Regions from separate parts of the Streptomyces sp. NPDC002463 genome, predicted to be linked through region 2. Evidence: riboswitches for the same ligand, from Rfam matches in the RefSeq annotation. Region 2 holds a riboswitch; each other region holds the start of a gene.
The links. Region 2 has a riboswitch for cyclic di-AMP ahead of ACFYX3_RS17410 (M23 family metallopeptidase). Riboswitches for the same ligand answer to the same signal wherever they lie in the genome.
Positions count from the first base shown of each region.

Region 1: linked by a shared signal. The riboswitch ahead of ACFYX3_RS31085 (C40 family peptidase) and the one ahead of ACFYX3_RS17410 (M23 family metallopeptidase) in region 2 are both predicted to bind cyclic di-AMP.
Region 3: linked by a shared signal. The riboswitch ahead of ACFYX3_RS29815 (transglycosylase SLT domain-containing protein) and the one ahead of ACFYX3_RS17410 (M23 family metallopeptidase) in region 2 are both predicted to bind cyclic di-AMP.

Region 1 covers NZ_JBIARL010000018.1:62,970-68,840, reverse strand. Annotated here, with positions in the region: gene ACFYX3_RS31095 (ATP-dependent Clp protease proteolytic subunit) at 1-577, shown strand, start outside; gene ACFYX3_RS31090 (hypothetical protein) at 585-890, shown strand; cyclic di-AMP (ydaO/yuaA leader) riboswitch at 1,291-1,413, shown strand; gene ACFYX3_RS31085 (C40 family peptidase) at 1,416-1,892, shown strand; gene ACFYX3_RS31080 (ATP-binding protein) at 1,956-2,393, opposite strand; gene ACFYX3_RS31075 (8-amino-7-oxononanoate synthase) at 2,564-3,766, opposite strand; gene bioB (biotin synthase BioB) at 3,910-5,148, shown strand; gene ACFYX3_RS31065 (adenosylmethionine--8-amino-7-oxononanoate transaminase) at 5,141-5,871, shown strand, end outside.
Region 2 covers NZ_JBIARL010000007.1:359,380-365,250, forward strand. Annotated here, with positions in the region: gene ACFYX3_RS17390 (hypothetical protein) at 1-356, shown strand, start outside; gene ACFYX3_RS17395 (PLP-dependent cysteine synthase family protein) at 422-1,444, shown strand; gene ACFYX3_RS17400 (MFS transporter) at 1,441-2,667, shown strand; gene ACFYX3_RS17405 (PP2C family protein-serine/threonine phosphatase) at 2,797-4,008, shown strand; cyclic di-AMP (ydaO/yuaA leader) riboswitch at 4,222-4,368, shown strand; gene ACFYX3_RS17410 (M23 family metallopeptidase) at 4,380-5,495, shown strand; gene ACFYX3_RS17415 (aldo/keto reductase) at 5,541-5,871, shown strand, end outside.
Region 3 covers NZ_JBIARL010000016.1:195,815-201,685, forward strand. Annotated here, with positions in the region: gene ACFYX3_RS29805 (hypothetical protein) at 67-660, shown strand; gene ACFYX3_RS29810 (phosphoribosyltransferase family protein) at 878-2,182, shown strand; gene ACFYX3_RS29815 (transglycosylase SLT domain-containing protein) at 2,166-3,002, opposite strand; cyclic di-AMP (ydaO/yuaA leader) riboswitch at 3,007-3,190, opposite strand; gene ACFYX3_RS29820 (hypothetical protein) at 3,567-4,169, shown strand; gene ACFYX3_RS29825 (phosphocholine-specific phospholipase C) at 4,223-5,871, opposite strand, start outside.

The DNA of each region.
Region 1 (5,871 bases), on a different contig from region 2:
CAGTTTCGGAACGCGAACCCTCGACCCGTACTCGAAGCTCCTCGAGTCCCGGATCGTCTTCCTCGGCACCCCGATCGACGAGACCTCGGCCAACGACGTCATCGCCCAGTTCCTGCACCTCGACTACGCGGCCCCCGGTCAGGACATCGCGCTCTACATCAACTCCCCCGGCGGCTCTATCAGCGCCATGACCGCGATCCACGACACGATGCGGACGCTCTCCTGCGACGTGGAGACCACCTGCCTCGGGCAGGCCGCCTCCACCGCCGCCGTCCTGCTCGCCGCCGGCACCCCCGGCAAGCGGCTCGTCCTCCCCGGCGCCCGGGTCACCCTCCGCCAGCCGGCCATGGACGAACCCCTCCAGGGACAGCCGAGCGACCTCGACATCCACGCGCGCGAGCTGCTCCGGCTGCGCGCCCTGACGGCCGGGATGCTCACCGAGTACACCGGGCAGAGCCGGGACCGGATCGACGCCGACATCGACCGCCTCACCGTCCTGGACGCGCCGGCGGCCGTCGCGTACGGGCTGGTGGACCACGTGATCACGAACCGGCGCGACGCCGGTGCGGCGCGGTGAGCCGGCCGTGGTACCCGAGCTGCCGCCGCTGCCCGCGCTGACGCGGGCCGAGGGCGAGTTGATCGACGCCTACCTCGAAGTCGTCGACCTCCTTGGGAAGATCAACCCATCCAGAGGTACGCATACCTATGGGGCACTACGGGCGGCACAGGCCCTGGTGGGGCGCGCGGAGGCGCTGCGCGAGGCCCTGACGCTCATGCATATGCGGGGCGAGAGCGAGGTGCACGCGGACACACTGGCGCGCGCCCTGCGGGTGTTGGACGGAGAGCGCCGCACCGACCGCGTCACCGTCCCCCACGCACGGGCGAGTTGACATTCCGGCATGTCGTGTCGAGGTCCGTACGGCCGACACGCACCGCAGAATCGCTCCCCCGTTCGGCGTAGTCGACGAGTCGACATATGGGTCGGGTGAGTTGCGCAACAGGTGTACGCATCTGGCGGAATGGGGCGTTCCGCCCCTGGTACGGGGCTCGTAGGCCAAACCTCCGGTGATCGCGAAAGCACCCTGTCCACCCGAATGGATCAGTCGTGAGGAGCCTCACATATCGCCGTTTCAGCTCGGATTTCGCCCTGGGTGTGGGTCAAGATCCCTGTCGACGACAAGCCCCCGCCATCCGAGGCGGGGCGGTCCGGGCGGACGCCGAGTCCTGCCGCTGTCCCGGACGTCTGGTCGACAGGAGTGGATCGGCAGGAGTGGAGGACCCAGGCAGTACGGGACGTACGCGCTGTTTCCGCAGCGGGACCGTCCCTTGGGGTGAAGCCGCAGCCGCGGCCGGGCATCTTCGCCAGCCCGAACCCGACAGGTCATCCTTCGCAGGCGGCTGACGAAGGGTTGCGCATGACTGCGCAGATGCACGTCCCGTCCCTGCTGTCCCGGGCCGGAGCCGTCACGGCTCTCACCCTCGCCGCCGTCGGCGGCACGATGCTCGCACCGGGTGCGGCGTCCGAGGCCCAGGCGGCGACCACCTACGCGAACAAGGCACTGAGCGTCGCCGCGTCCAAGAAGGGAGCCCCGTACCGGTACGGGAGCGCGGGACCCACCCGGTTCGACTGCTCCGGTCTGACGCTCTACGCGTACAAGCAGGCGGGCAAGTGGCTGCCCCGCACCGCGCAGCAGCAGTACAACAACACCCGGCACATCTCCGCGTCCAGCAGACAGAAGGGGGACCTGGTCTTCTTCCACTCCGGCGGGAGCGTCTACCACGTGGGCATCTACGCCGGCAGCGGCAAGATCTGGCACTCGCCCAAGACGGGATCCTGGGTGAAGCTCGACCCGATCTGGACGTCGAGGGTCTACTACGGCCGCGTCCGATGACGCCCGCCGGGCACTGAGCCCGCCCCAGGGGTGCGGTGGCGCCGCCGCACCCCTGCGCCGGGTCTACGCGTACGAGGCCGCCGTGGAGGCCCACGGGAGGGAGATCCAGACCGTCTTCCCGCCCTCCTCCGTCGGGGTGACCGACAGACGGCCGCCCGCCTCCGCCGCCAGGGAGCGGATGATGACCATGCCCCGGCCGTTGTCCTGCTGGACCGCCGCCGGAAGACGGCGGGGCCAGCGCGGGTGGCTGTCGGTGACGCCGATGTGGAGGCGCTCCTCGCGCTCCAGGCGGACGTCGACCGTGAACGTGGGCGACTGCCCGAAGGTGTGCAGGACGGCGTTGGTGGCCAGCTCCGAGATCATCAGGCGGATCGCGTCCGCCAGGTCGTCGGCACCGTCGAGGCCCCACCCGTCGAGGACCTCCGCGACGAACCGCCGGGCGGTGGGGACCGACGCGGGATCGCTCGGCAGAGTGACGGATGCTTCCTGATGGTCTGCCATGGCGACGCTGTCCCTTTCCCGCCGGGGCTTCTGCCCCGGATCGCGCTTCGCGTCAGAGTCCCACCGATCGTGCCGCCCCGGCAGGCGTTCCACCAAGATATGTCCCCATCTGTCGCCCGAAGCGGTGAACTCTGCTGCCCGGGACCGCGCTTGGGACTCCCGACGGGACGTCAGACCGCCGGCGCGGTCCGCAGGATCGTCTCCACCGCGTGCGCGATCTCCGCGTCCGTCAGATCGGCCCGCGCCGTGAGCCGCAGCCGCGAGATGCCGTCGGGGACGGACGGGGGACGGAAGCAGCCGACCGCCAGGCCCTGTTCGCGGCAGTCCGCCGCCCAGCGCAGCGCCGCCTCCGGGGAGGGGGCGTGGACCGAGACGACGGCCGCGTCGGGACGGGCCGAGGTCAGCCCGGCGTCCGTGAGCAGCCGGTGCAGGGTGGTGGCGACGGTACGGGCCCGCTCGGCGAGGCCTGGTTCGGCCGCGATCAGCCGCAGGCTCGCGAGCGCGCCGCCCGCGGCGGCGGGGGCGAGCCCGGTGTCGAAGATGAAGGTGCGGGCGGCGTTCACCAGGTGCTCGATCACCCGCGCCGGGCCGAGGACGGCGCCGCCCTGGCTGCCGAGGGACTTCGAGAGGGTGAGGGTGGCGACGACGTCCTCGTCGCCCGCGAGCCCGGCCTCGTGCAGCGCGCCCCGGCCGCCGTCGCCGAGGACGCCGAAGCCGTGGGCGTCGTCGACGACGAGCCCGGCGCCGTGCGCGCGGCAGGCGTCGGCGAGCCCGGGGAGCGGGGCCTTGTCGCCGTCGACGGAGAAGACGGAGTCGCTGACGACGAGTGCCCGGCGCCCCGGATGGGCGTCCAGGGTCTTGGCGACGGCCTCGGCGTCGGTGTGCGGGACGACCGCGGTCTCAGCGCGCGCCAGGCGGCAGCCGTCGACGATCGAGGCGTGGTTGGAGGCGTCGGAGACGATCAGGGAGTCCCGGCCGGAGAGCGCGGTGAGCGCCGCGAGGTTCGCGGTGTAGCCGGAGGAGAAGACGAGGGCCGCCTCGAAACCGCAGAAGTCGGCGAGTTCGCGCTCCAGGCGGGTGTGCAGCCGGGTGGTGCCGGTGACGAGCCGCGAGCCGGTGGAGCCGGCGCCCCAGCGCCTGGCCGCCTCGGCCGCCGCCTCGGTGACCTCGGCGCGGCGGGTGAGGCCGAGGTAGTCGTTGCTCGCCAGGTCCAGGACGTCCGACTCGGCCGCCCGGGGCCGCAACGTCCGGACGAGACCGGCCTCGGCCCGGCGGCGCGCCTCCGCGTCGGTCCAGTCGAAGGCGGTACGGCGCGGGCCCGCGGCCCGTGCGTCGTCGGCGCCCGCGGCGCGTGCGTCCTCGGCCTGTGGCATGCGGCGATCCTTTTGTAGGCAGCGCACAGACCCTAACCGCAGGATGCCGAGGTCGGGATGTGGTCATCCACACACCTCGATCGGGGGCGTTTGTTCGGATCCTCCTTGGCCAGGGGGCGGGCGGTAGGCAAGGATCTGCGGTTATGGACCTCCTGAACACGCTGGTGGAGAAGGGGCTGCGGCGCGAGCTGCCGACCCGTGAAGAAGCGCTCGCCGTGCTGGCGACCTCCGACGACGAACTGCTCGAGGTGGTGGCGGCGGCCGGCAAGGTGCGCCGTCAGTGGTTCGGGCGCCGGGTGAAGCTGAACTACCTGGTCAACCTGAAGTCCGGTCTCTGTCCCGAGGACTGCTCGTACTGCTCGCAGCGGCTCGGCTCGAAGGCCGAGATCCTCAAGTACACCTGGCTGAAGCCGGACGAGGCCTCGCAGGCCGCGGCGGCGGGTGTCGCCGGCGGCGCCAAGCGGGTCTGCCTGGTGGCCAGCGGCCGCGGCCCGACGGACCGGGACGTGGAGCGCGTCGGCAAGACGATCGAGGCGATCAAGGAGCAGAACGAGGGCGTCGAGGTGTGCGCCTGCCTCGGTCTGCTCTCCGACGGCCAGGCGGAGCGGCTGCGGGAGGCCGGCGCCGACGCGTACAACCACAACCTGAACACGTCCGAGGCGACGTACGGGGACATCACCAAGACCCACACCTACGCGGACCGCGTGGACACCGTGCAGAAGGCGCACGCCGCCGGTCTGTCGGCCTGCTCCGGTCTGATCGCGGGCATGGGCGAGAGCGACGAGGACCTCGTCGACGTCGTCTACGCGCTGCGTGAGCTCGACTCGGACTCGGTGCCGGTCAACTTCCTGATCCCGTTCGAGGGCACCCCGCTCGCCAAGGAGTGGAACCTCACCCCGCAGCGCTGCCTGCGGATCCTCGCGATGGTCCGGTTCGTCTGCCCCGACGTCGAGGTGCGGATCGCCGGCGGCCGCGAGGTGCACCTGCGCTCGATGCAGCCGCTGGCGCTGAACATCGCGAACTCGATCTTCCTCGGCGACTACCTGACCAGCGAGGGCCAGGCCGGCCAGGCCGACCTGGACATGATCGCGGACGCGGGCTTCGAGGTGGAGGGCGCGGGCACGACCACGCTGCCGAAGCACCGCGCGGACGCGCTCGCGGCGGCGGGCGGCTGCGGCTCCAAGGCCTCGGCGGGCTGCGGTTCGGAGGCCTCCGCGGAGGGCACGGGCTGCGGTGGTCACGCGGAGGAGGCCGGCGGCTGCGGCCCCTGCGGCGGACACGCGGCGCCGGCGGCCGAGGAGGCCCGTGCGAACGAGGCCCGCACCGATCTGGTGGCCGTGCGCCGCCGGGGCGCCGGCACGGACCTCGCGCCGAATGCGTAACGACGAGCTCCTCGCCCTGGACCGGGCGCACGTCTGGCATCCGTACGGCCCCATGCCGGGCCGTGCGGAGCCGCTGGTCGTCGCGTCCGCGTCCGGGGTGCGCCTCCGGCTCGCCGAACCCGTCGAGGGCCAGAGCGAGTTGGTCGACGGCATGTCCTCGTGGTGGTCGGCGGTCCACGGCTACAACCACCCCGTGCTCAACGAGGCGGCGCGCGGCCAGCTGGAGAAGATGAGCCACGTCATGTTCGGCGGGCTCACCCACGAGCCCGCCGTCCGGCTCGCCACCCGGCTGGTCGAGATCACCCCCGAACCGCTCCGGCACGTCTTCCTCAGCGACTCGGGCTCGGTCTCCGTCGAGGTCGCGGCCAAGATGTGCCTGCAGTACTGGCGTTCCCTGGGCCGCCCCGAGAAGCAGCGGCTCCTCACCTGGCGCGGCGGCTACCACGGGGACACCTGGCAGCCGATGTCCGTGTGCGATCCCGAGGGCGGGATGCACGAGCTGTGGTCGGGGGTGCTCCAGCGGCAGGTGTTCGTGGACGCGCCGCCGGCCGCGTACGAGGAGTCGTACGCGGAGCTGCTGCGGGCCCGGATCGCCGAGCACGCGCACGCGCTGGCGGCGGTGATCGTGGAACCGGTCGTGCAGGGCGCGGGCGGCATGCGCTTCCACGACCCGGCGTACCTGCGGGTGCTGCGCGAGGCCTGCGACGCGCACGACGTGCTGCT
Region 2 (5,871 bases):
TGAGCCGGCGGGCGCCCGCCGTGCTCGTCCTGCTCGCGCTCCTCGCCCTCATCGTGAGCGTCTGCCACGGCTCCCACGGCCACGTCCTGCCGACCTCCGGCACCGTCACGACCGTCTCCGCCCCCGCGCTCCCGCACGGCTGCGAGCGCTCCGGGGACGCCTGGACCTTCGACGCCCACCTCCCCGCGCAGACCGCCGCCTCCCCGCTCACCGCACCCGGCGCCGGCGGAGCCGCGGTCCTGCCGTACGAAGCGGACCTCCGCACCGACCCCCGCGCGCGCTGCGTACGGAACCGGGCGGGCCCCGGCCCCGAGCCGGGCAGGCTGCTGATCGCCCTCGGAGTGGACCGGAACTGAGTCGGGTCCCGCACTCGCGTGACCAGGTTCCCTTTCGCGTACCGACCCGAGGACGTACCCCCCCCATGACCGCACCACTGACGCTCTCCGTCGACGGGCAGACCGTCGGCAACACCCCCGTCCTGTGGACGGACGACGGCTACTGGGCCAAGCTCGAAGGCTTCAACTTCGGCGGCATCAAGGACCGCGCCGCCCTCTACATGGTCGAGCAGGCCCGCCGCCGCGGTGAGCTGCGGCCCGGCGCCCCGATCGTCGAGTCGACCTCCGGGACCCTCGGTCTCGGCCTCGCCCTCGCGGGCGTGCTCCACGGCCATCCCGTGCACGTCGTCACCGACCCCGGCCTCGAACCGATCGTCGAGCGGATGCTCGTCGCCCACGGCGCCCGCGTCCACGTCGTCCCCGAGCCCAGCCCGCAGGGCGGCTGGCAGCAGGCCCGGATGGACCGGGTCGCCGAGCTGCTCGCCGACCTCGACGGGGCCTGGTGGCCCAACCAGTACGGGAACCCCGACAACCCCGCCGCGTACACGGGCCTCGCCGCCGAGCTGTCCGCGCAGCTCGACCGGATCGACGTCCTCGTCTGCGCGGTCGGCACCGGCGGTCACTCGGCCGGGATCTCCCGGGCGCTGCGCGCCACCTCCAGCCCGGCCCTCGAACTGGTCGGCGTGGACTCCGTGAACTCCACCGTCTTCGGCCTCCCGGCGGGCGAGCGCCTGATGCGCGGCCTCGGCTCCTCCATCCACCCGGGGAACGTCGACCACGGGGCCTTCGACGAGGTGCACTGGGTGGGCCCGGCGGAGGCGGTCCGGGCGGCCCGCCGGCTGGCCTCGCGGCAGTTCGCCACCGGCGGCTGGAGCGTCGGCGCGGTCGCGCTCGTCGCCGGCTGGCTGGCCCGCACACGGCCGCGCGGGACCCGGATCGCGGCCGTCTTCCCGGACGGGCCGCAGCGGTACTTCGACACCGTCTTCAACGACGAGTTCTGCGCGGCGCACGGGCTGCTCGACGGACCCGTACGGGAGGACCCCGCCGCGTACGTCTCCGACGACTCGGTCAGCGGCTGGACCCGCCGGGTCCTGGAGCGTGTCCGGTGACGACGACGACCGCGCCCGCGAAGGGCCGGGGCGGCATCTGGAGGCAGAGCCGCACCTTCGACCCGGCCGTACGGCTGCTCTTCCTCAACCAGCTCACCATCAACCTCGGCTTCTACATGCTCATGCCGTACCTGGCCGCGCACCTCGCGGACGGGCTCGGCATGGCGGCCTGGGCCGTCGGGCTCGTCCTCGGCGCGCGGAACCTGTCCCAGCAGGGCATGTTCCTCGTCGGCGGGGCGCTCGCCGACCGGCTCGGCTTCAAGCCGCTCATCGTCGCCGGCTGCGCGCTGCGGACGGTCGGCTTCGGGGCGCTCGCCTTCGCGCAGTCGCTGCCGATGCTGATCGCCGCCTCGCTCGCGACGGGCCTCGCGGGCGCGCTCTTCAACCCGGCCGTGCGGGCCTGTCTCGCGGCGGAGGCGGGGGAGGAGCGCCGGGTGGAGGCCTTCGCGCTGTTCAACGCGTACTACCAGGCGGGCATCCTGCTCGGGCCGCTCGTCGGGGTGGCCCTGACGGGGGTGTCGTTCCGGCTGACGTGCGTGGTCGCGGCGGTGCTGTTCGCCGGCCTGACCCTCGTACAGCTCCGGTACATGCCCGTACGGGCCGTGTCCGCGCCGGCCGAGAAGGGGGAGCGGGGGCAGTTCCGCACGGTGCTCGCCCACCGGACGTTCTGGCTCTTCTCGCTCGCCATGACCGGTTCGTACGTGCTGTCCTTCCAGGTCTATCTGGCGCTGCCGCTCGCGGCGGGCGGTACGGGGGTGACGACCGCACTGTTCGTGGTCTCGGCGCTCGTCGCGCTCGCCGGGCAGCTGCGGATCACGGCCTGGACCCGGCGCCGGCTCAGCCGCGAGCGGTGTCTCGTCCTCGGGCTCGCGCTCATGGGCGGGGCGTTCCTCGTGCCGGCCGCCCTGGGGCGCGGCCTGGTGGGGCTGCTGCTGTGCGCGGCGGTCCTGGCCGTCGCGAACGCGGTGCTCTACCCGTACGAGATGGACACCGTCGTCGCCCTGTCCCGGGGACGCTGGGTCGCCACCCACTACGGGCTCTACAACACGGTGTGCGGGATCGGGATCACCCTGGGGAACCTGGGGACGGGTGCGCTCCTCGACGTCACCGGCTGGTCGGCGGTCCCGTGGCTCGCGCTGTGCGCGGTGGGCCTGGGGTGCGCGGCGGCGATGGCGCTGCTCGCCCGGGGCGGACGGCTCGCGGAGAGCACCACGGGCGGCTGACGTCTGCCCGGGGTGCCCCGCCCGTACGCCTATCGGCCCCGTGGGAGTCGCCGCCCCGGGCGGCGGCGGCCACCCTGGGAGGGTGCGGTGCGGACCGCGCGCCGGTCGGATCCGGGCAGGAGAGCACAGGTGGGGCACCCCCGAGGAGCGGCGGGCGGAGGGCGGCGGGGCGGTGAGGGCCGGCCCGATTACAGCGGTGCCCGGCGGTTCATCCGCGCGCTGCCCCCGCTGATCATCGCGGGCGGTGTCGTCTTCGACCTGGCGACACCGCCCGAGTACACGGCGGCGCCGCTCTTCTCCGCCGCCCCCCTGGTCGCCGCCCCCTTCTTCTCCCAGCTGACGACCCTGCTCACCGGGATCGCCGCCGTCCTCGCCTCGGTGGGGCTGCACGCCTACAACGGCACCGTCGACGAGGTCGCGGCCCTCACCGAGACCCTGACCGTCGTCACCGTCTCCGCGCTCGCCCTCCTCATCAACCGGGTCGTGCGCCGCAGCGGTGAGCGGCTCGCCTCGGCGCGGGTCATCGCGGAGACCGCGCAGAAGGCGGTGCTGCCGACGCCCGACGAGCGGATCGGCGGGCTGCAGTGCGCGGCGCGGTACGAGGCGGCGCAGGCCGACGCGTTCATCGGCGGCGACCTGTTCGCCGTCCAGGACACCCCGCACGGGGTGCGGCTCGTCGTCGGGGACGTCCGGGGCAAGGGGCTGGACGCGGTCGAGGCCGTCGCCGTCGTCATCGGCGCCTTCCGGGAGGCGGCCGAGCAGGAGCGGAGCCTGGAGGGCGTGGCGCGGCGACTCGAACGTGCACTCGCCCGGGAGGGCACCCGCCGGCACGGACTCGACGCCTTCGAGGGGTTCACCACGGCCGTGCTCGCCGAGATCCCGCGCGGCGACGGGAGCGGGACCTTCGACGGTTTCGTACGGGTCGTCAACCGTGGCCATCCGCCGCCGCTGATGCTGTACGCGGACGGGCGGCTCGACATCCTGGAGCCGGGCGAGGCGGCGCTGCCGCTCGGCATGGGCGACCTGGCGGCGTGGCCGGACCGGGCCGAGGCGCGGCCGTTCCCGGCGGGTGCGACGCTCCTCTTCTACACGGACGGCCTCTCGGAGGCGCGGGACGCGCGGGGCGTCTTCTACGATCCGGCGGCTCGGCTCGCCGGGCGGATCTTCCCGGGGCCCGAGGAGCTGCTCGACGCGCTCGTGGACGACGTACGGCTCCACACGGGCGGCGGGGCGACGGACGACATGGCGCTGCTCGCGGTGAGCCGCCCCGCGACGGGGCAGCCCGAGCGGCGGCGGACGATGCCGGTGGTGCCGCCGGGCGGGCCCGGTCACCGGGCGTAGTCGAGGGGTGTCACTGCGATAACAATTGACATAACGTCAGATCGTGCATGTTTCCCCATCCGCCTCTTACGCCTTGCTGAAGGGGGGTCAACTCGGGTGATACTCCCTCAATTCAATGAATGATCAAGAGGGACGGGCTTGGAATCGGGACCCCCTGTCTATTAACGTTCGATAACGCAGCGCGGTCGTCCCAGCCGTCGCAAGAGGCGGCACCGTGCGCACGCGCCGAATCCTGAAAAGGAACCGGGGAACCACCACTTGGGGTGAATCGGACGCCTTCGTCCCGTACGGAGGGGCCCGTAGGAGACCTTCCTGCTCCGAACCCGTCAGCTAACCCGGTAGGCGAGAAGGAAGGAAAGGAGCGCGCCCCCGTGGCGTCCAACACCCCCGCACCCGAAGCCCCCTTCGACGCTTTCGGTGGCGGTGCTGGTCCCTCCGCCCCCGACACCGAGTGGAACCCCACCGAGGGCTCCCTCCGCGCCGAGAGCCGCTCCGGCGGCCGGCACCGGGTCGTCAAGCAGCGCTCCAACTTCGCCCGTTCCTCCACCGTCCTCGGCGTCGGCGTCATCGCGGCCGTCGGCGCGGGCGGCCTCGCCACCGCGCAGGAGAAGCCCCCGGTCGCCATATCGCTGCCGGACCTCCCGGACCTGAACCTGCCGGACCCGCACGACCTCCCCGGCGTCGGCGACCTCCTCCCCGGCGAGGACAGCGCGCCGGTCAGCGCGGACCGCGCCAACCCGAACCCGCTCACCGCCGCCACGTACACCACCGCGGACGACCAGGCGACCGGACAGGCCGAGCAGACCACCGCCGCCATGCCCGCCGCGGGCGAGGCCCTGCGCGCCCGCATCCTCCAGCAGGCCGAGCAGCAGCAGGCCTCCGCCGACGCCGCCGAGAAGGCCGCGGCGGAGAAGGCGGCCGCCGAGAAGGCCGCCGCGGAGGCCGTGGCCAAGGAGGCGGCTGCGGAGAAGGCCGCCGCCGACGCGAAGGCGAAGGCCGAGGCGGAAGCCAAGGCGAAGGCCGAGGCCGAGGCCAAGGCGAAGGCGGAAGCGGCGGCCGAGGCCGAGCGCCTCGCCAAGCTCGCCGCCGGCTACTCGCTGCCGGTCTCCTCGTACACCCTCACCGCCACCTACATGCAGTCCGGCTCGATGTGGTCCTCCGGCTACCACACCGGTCTCGACTTCGCCGCCCCCACGGGCACCCCGCTCAAGGCGGTCCACGGTGCGACCGTGAAGTCGGCGGGCTGGTCCGGCTCCTACGGCTACCGCGTCGTCCTGGAGATGGAGGACGGCACCGAGGTCTGGTACTGCCACATGTCGTCCATGACGGTCAGCGCCGGCCAGACCGTGTCCACCGGCGAGACCATCGGCCGCGTCGGCGCCACCGGCAACGTCACCGGCCCCCACCTCCACATGGAGGTCCACACCCCCGGCGGCGACGGCATCGACCCGATGGCCTGGCTCCAGTCCAAGGGCATCAACCCCTGAGCACCCGCACGGAATAGGCCCGGCGACGGGAGCGGTTGATTCGACATGACCTCTCTCCGCCCGCTGGGCTCCTCCGACCTGCACGTCTTCCCCGTGGCCCTGGGCGGCAACGTCTTCGGCTGGACCGCCGACGAGGCGGAGTCCTTCGCCGTCCTCGACGCCTACGCCGCCGCCGGCGGCAACTTCGTCGACTCCGCCGACGTCTACTCCGCCTGGGCCGAGGGCAACGAGGGCGGCGAGTCCGAGACCGTCATCGGCCGCTGGATGGCCTCCCGGGGCAACCGCTCCGCCATCGTCGTCGCCACCAAGGCGGGCGCCCACCCCCGCTTCAAGGGCCTCTCCGCCCCCACGATCAAGGCCGCCGCGGAGGAGTCGC
Region 3 (5,871 bases), on a different contig from region 2:
CATCGTGCTCACGACCTCAGGGGGCGGTCTTCCAGGGACCGCCCACGACCGGCAGGAGCACAACCGATGGGCCTCGCACAGTCACAGCAGCGCTTTCTCGTCCGGCAGAAGGTGACGCTCATGGCCAACCGGTACCTGGTGCACACCATCGGCCCGGACGGCAAGGAGGGCGAACTCGTCGCCTTCGCCCACCAGAAGAGGATGGCGCTCAAGGAGCACGTCACCTTCTACACGGACGAGTCCCAGCGCCAGGTCCTCTTCACCTTCAAGGCCCGTCAGGTCATCGACCTCGGCGCGACGTACGACGTGGTGGGCGCCTCCGGCACCCGACTGGGCGGCTTCCGGAAGGACTTCGGCGCGTCCCTGCTGCGGAGCACCTGGCACCTGAGCCGGGAGGGCGAGGCGGGCGAGACCACCGGGCAGGAGCGGAACGAGGTGGTGGCGCTGCTGCGGCGCGCCTGGGAGTTCCTGCCCCTGGACCTCGTTCCGTTCGTCGTGCCGTACCACTTCGACTTCACCGCGGACGGCCGCTCCGTCATGTCGGTCGACAAGCTGTTCGGGATCCGGGACCGGTACGTGCTCGACATAGCCGACCCGGGGCTCGACCGGCGGCTGGCGATAGCCCAGACCGTGGCCCTCGACGCCCTGCAGTCCCGCTGACGGGGGAGGCCCACCGGACCGACGGGGCGCGTGGACGGAGCCGACCCGCTGACCGCACCGGCCCGCCGATCGAGCCGACCCGCTGACCGCACCGGCCCGCTGACCGAGCCCGCCCGTCGACCCGGGTGACGCGTCTACCCTGGAGGGACGGGCAGGGGACGGGGCACGCCGTTCCTCCCCGCGCCCGAGCCGCACACCAGCGGAAGGGCGGCGGACCATGTTCTTCAGCGATCGTACGGATGCGGGGCGCCAGCTCGCCGCCCGGCTCGACCACCTCAAGGGCCATGACGTCGTGGTCCTCGGGCTCCCGAGGGGTGGCGTGCCGGTGGCGGCGGAGGTCGCGGACGCCCTGGACGCGCCGCTCGACATCTGTCTCGTACGGAAGCTGGGCGTGCCGCACCAGCCGGAGCTCGCGATGGGGGCGCTCGGGGAGGGCGGTGTACGGGTGCTCAACGAGCGGGTGCTGCGGGAGGCCCGGGTGAGCGAGCGCGACCTCGCCGCGGTGGAGGAGCGGGAGCACACCGAGCTCGACCAGCGCGGCCTCCGCTACCGGGGCAGCCGGCCCTCCGTGCCTCTCGACGGGAGGACGGTCGTCGTGGTCGACGACGGGCTGGCCACGGGGGCCACGGCGCTGGCGGCCTGCCGGGTGGTGCGGGCCAGGGGTGCCGCCCGGATCGTGCTCGCCGTGCCGGTGGCGCCGAAGGGCTGGACGGCCCGTGTCGGCGGCGAGGCCGACGAGACCGTCAGCGTGCACGCCCCGGAGCTCTTCTTCGCGATCGGGCAGTTCTACCGGGACTTCTCGCAGACCCCGGACGCCGAGGTCATCGACTGCCTGGAGCGGAACAGAGCCGGGCGGGCCCCCGTCGTGCAGGACACGGACGTACGGATCCCGGTCGACGGCGTCAGCCTCGGTGGGCGGCTCGCGGTGCCCGAGGGTGCGGGCGGCATCGTCCTGTTCGCGCACGGCAGCGGCAGCAGTCGCCACAGCCCCCGGAACCGGGCCGTGGCCGCCGAGCTCAACCGGGCGGGACTCGGGACGCTGCTCTTCGACCTGCTGACCGAGTCGGAGGCGGTGGACCGGGCGCATGTCTTCGACACCCCGCTCCTCGCCGGGCGGCTCGCCGGGGCCACGGAGTGGCTGGCCGGGCGTCCCGAGAGCGCGGGGCTGCCGCTCGGGTACTTCGGTGCGAGCACGGGTGCGGCGGCCGCGCTGTGGGCGGCCGCCGAGCCCGAGTCCCCGGTGAGCGCCGTCGTCTCGCGCGGCGGTCGGCCGGACCTCGCGGCCGAGCACCTGGCACGGGTGCGTGCCCCGACGCTCCTGGTGGTGGGCGGCGCGGACGCGATGGTCCTGGACCTCAACCGGCGGGCCCTGGCGCTGCTGCGCTGCGAGAACCGGCTCGCCGTGGTGGGGGGCGCCGGCCACCTCTTCGAGGAGCCGGGCGCCCTGGAGGAGGTGGCGGACCTCGCCACCTCCTGGTTCGCCGAGCACTTCCGGCGTGAGGGGATCAGTACGCCGAGTTGACGTTGTCGATGGAGCCGTAGCGGTCGGCCGCGTAGTTGCAGGCGGCGGTGATGTTGGCGACCGGGTCGAACAGGTCCAGGGACGTGCCGGGCACGTGGTAGGCGAGGAAGGTCGGCTCGATGACCTGGAGCAGGCCCTTCGAGGGGGTGCCGGCGACCGCGTTGGAGTCCCAGAGGTTGATGGCCTGGGGGTTGCCGGACGACTCGCGCATGACGTTGCGGAAGATGCCGTCGTAGGAGCCGGGGATGCCGTGCTGGCCCATGATGGCCAGCGACTCACGGATCCATCCGTCGAGGTTGTCGGCGTAGTTCGTCGCGGCGACCGTGGCCGCCTTGACGGCGGCGGGGGCGGCGACGGCCGGAGCGGCCGCGGCGGCGGAGGAGCCCGTTCCGGCGGCGACGGCGGGGGTGGCCGGCTTCGTCTTCGCCTGCGTGGGGGCGGCCTTCACGGAATCCCGACGAATCGTCAGTTCGAGGCCGGGGTGAATGAGTGACGGATTGTCACCCACGACGCTCTTGTTGGCGTGGTAAAGGTTCTTCCAGCCTCCCTGAATTCCCTTCTTGTGGGCGATCAGGGAAAGCGAGTCACCGCTCACGACGGTGTACGTGTGCGCGGCGGCCGGGGCGGCGGGAGCCTTGGCCGCGACCGGGGCGGCGAGGCTCTGGACGGCGATCTCCGGGGCGCCGGACACGGGCGCGGCGTCGGCGACGGCCGGGGCGATGAGCGGCAGGGCGAGTGCGGCGCCACCCGTGCCGACCAGGGCGAGGCCGCGGGAGACGGGGCTGCGGCGGTGACGGCGGTGCTTACCGTGAGCAGGCATGACGGTTTCCTCTCCGGCGCCTGCGGGGTGAGCTGTCGGGTTCGGACGGGAGATGTCCGGCCGCGCGCACGCGGCTGCACCCCGAGCCGTTCCGGAATCCGGACCGGCGTATTCGTGGGTCCCCCGCTCCTGCCGTCGGGTGAAAGGGAGTTTTACCGAGCGGCGGCAGGATTGGGCGTTCCGCTCGAATGGAGGTGACCGTAGGCCAGTAATGCGACGGATAACAAGGGGAGTGGGTCGCGGGCATCGGGAAATGGATCACGGAATTCGGGGAATTCAAGATCGATGCCGTCCGGGAGGCATCGAACTTCCTTGTCCGGTATGGGGCGGGAGAGGGGGCGGCCGGACCGGCGGGTCGTATGAGTGAGTCGCGTCACCAGGACCGCAATGTCCCATATGGTGCGTAATTCCTTTCGTGAGTAAATGGGGGGAAATTGCCTGGGGTGGGGTGTTCGTCGAGGGGTGGAGTGGCATGGATGCGAGCGGTGCTCCATGTGGGGGTAAAAGTCGCAAAAGGGACATTCATCGTGAAAGGTGGAGGCAGTCGACCCAGGAGACACCTCCATGCCGCCCTCCACCGCCCTGCTCAGCCCCGACACCCTCGACCGCGAGGCGGCCGCCCTCTTCGAGAGCGCCACCTGGCAGCGGATCGTCACGGACTGGACCGCCCCCGAGGAGTCGCCGCCCGCTGAGGACGGCTGGCGGAAGCTGCTCAGCGTGCCGGTGGACCGGCTCGTGGCCGAGGCCCTGGCCACCCTCCCGCCGGAGCTCCCCGCCGAGCGCCGGATCCCGGGACGGCTCGGAGCCGTGCTTCCGGACCGGCTGCACACCTGGCGCCGCATCGGCCAGGCCGACCTCCGCCCCTCGGTGCACCTCGGCTACGCGCGCCTCGTGCTGACCGAGTGGGGCTGGCAGAATGCCCCGTACAAGCTGCGCGACGCACGCGGTGCCCGGTGCGTCTGCGGTGCCCTCCTCGCCGCCCACCGCCTCGGCTACGGCAGCGCGGACACCATGAACGAGGCGGCCGCCTGGATCATGACCGAACTCCGGTCGCGCGGCTGGCAGGAGCTGATCGGGCCGTGGAACCGGGCCCCCGGCCGTACCGCCGCCGACGCGGTGGCCCTCCTCGACGCCACGGTCCGGCGCGCCGCCGAAGCGGGCCGCTGACGCCGTACCGGAGGCCGGGCGGCGGCCATGCCGCCGCCCGGACCCGCGGGGGATCAGCCGCTGATGCTCGGGGCTCCGGTCTCGATGTGGCCGGTGTACCGGCGCGACCAGGTGCCGTCGATGTCGGCGAGGATCGTGAAGTCGTACCAGCCGTCGTTGTACGCCACCGCGTTGAAGAAGTCCTCGCGGCTGGAGTTCGCCGGCACCGTGTACGTCCACGGGCCGTCCGAGCGGTAGGCGTTCGAGCGGATCGTGAAGGTGACGGGCCCGGCCGAGGTGTTGGTCATCTTGAACCACAGGGCCGTCTTGCCCGTACCCGCCTCCGGCGCGTACCTGGCGGCCACCTCGACCGCCTTGCCCGCCTTCGAGGCGTCCCCGATGAAGCGGCGCAGGAAGCGGTTGGGGCCCATCATCGAGATGTCGTACTTCCCCGAGCCCGAGCCGAGGCCGATGTTGAAGTAGTCGGTGGCCGTGCCGCCGGGGTCGACGGTGTACTGCCAGGCGGCGGTGTCCCGGTACTGGTGGGGGTGGATCGAGAAGTGCGCCGACCGCTTGGCCTCCGTGCCCTGGTTCGTCATCGAGAACCAGGCGAGGATCTTGCCCGCGGAGCCGAACTCGAAGCGGTCGAGGTTGCCGTTCACCTGGTACGGCAGGGCGCGCGCCGGGCGGGTGCCGGACTCCTGTACGGGCAGCGCGTTGTTCTGCGGGGCCGGGTTCGGCAGCGGGCCGCAGGTGGCCTGCCCGATCACCTTCGCCGTGGAGGGAAGGTTGGCCGGCACTCCGTACACCGGGTTGGCGAAGTCGAAGACCCCGGTCAGGTCGCCGGTGACCTTCCGGCGCCAGGCGCTGATGTTGGGGCAGGTCGCCGGGGTGCCGAGCGCCGCCGTCCAGCTCTCCATGAAGCGCAGCACCGAGGTGTGGTCGAAGACCTCGGAGCTCACCCAGCCACCGCGGGTCCACGGGGACATGACAATCATCGGGACGCGGAAGCCCAGGCCGATCGGCACGCCGTCGATGTACTCGCCCGCGGTGCCCGGAGGGGCGACCGGCGGGGGCACGTGGTCGAAGAAGCCGTCGTTCTCGTCGTAGTTGAGGAACAGCACCGTGGAGTCGAACACCTCGGCGTTCGCGGCCAGCGCGCGGTAGACGAGGTCGACGAAGTGGGCGCCGTCGCCCGGAGGGGCGTACGGGTGCTCCGAGAAGGCCTCGCTCGCGACCACCCACGACACCTGCGGCAGGGTCCCCGCGACGACGTCGGCGCGGATCGCCGCGGCGATGTCGTCCGGCGTCGAGCCGGTCACCTTCGGGACCGAGCCCATGCCCCGGTCGTACAGCGGGTCCCCGGGGCGGGCGTCGGTGAACTTCTTGAAGTACGCGAGGCCGTTGTCGCCGTAGTTGTCCTGGGCGTTCTGGTAGACCTTCCAGCTCACCCCGGCGCGCTGGAGCGCCTCGGCGTACGACTCCCAGGTGAGGCCCGACTCGTCGCCCCCGTCCTTGCTGGTGCCGTCGACCTTCCCGCTCCACAGGAAGGTGCGGTTGGGGCCCGTGGCGCTCAGCGTCGAGCAGAAGTACGCGTCGCAGATCGTGTAGTTGTCGGCGAGCGCGTAGTGGAAGGGGATGTCCCCGCGGTCGAGGTGGCCGAGCGTCCGGGTGTTGCCCACGCCCGTGACCCAGTTGTCGAGGCGGCCCTTGTTCCAGGCGG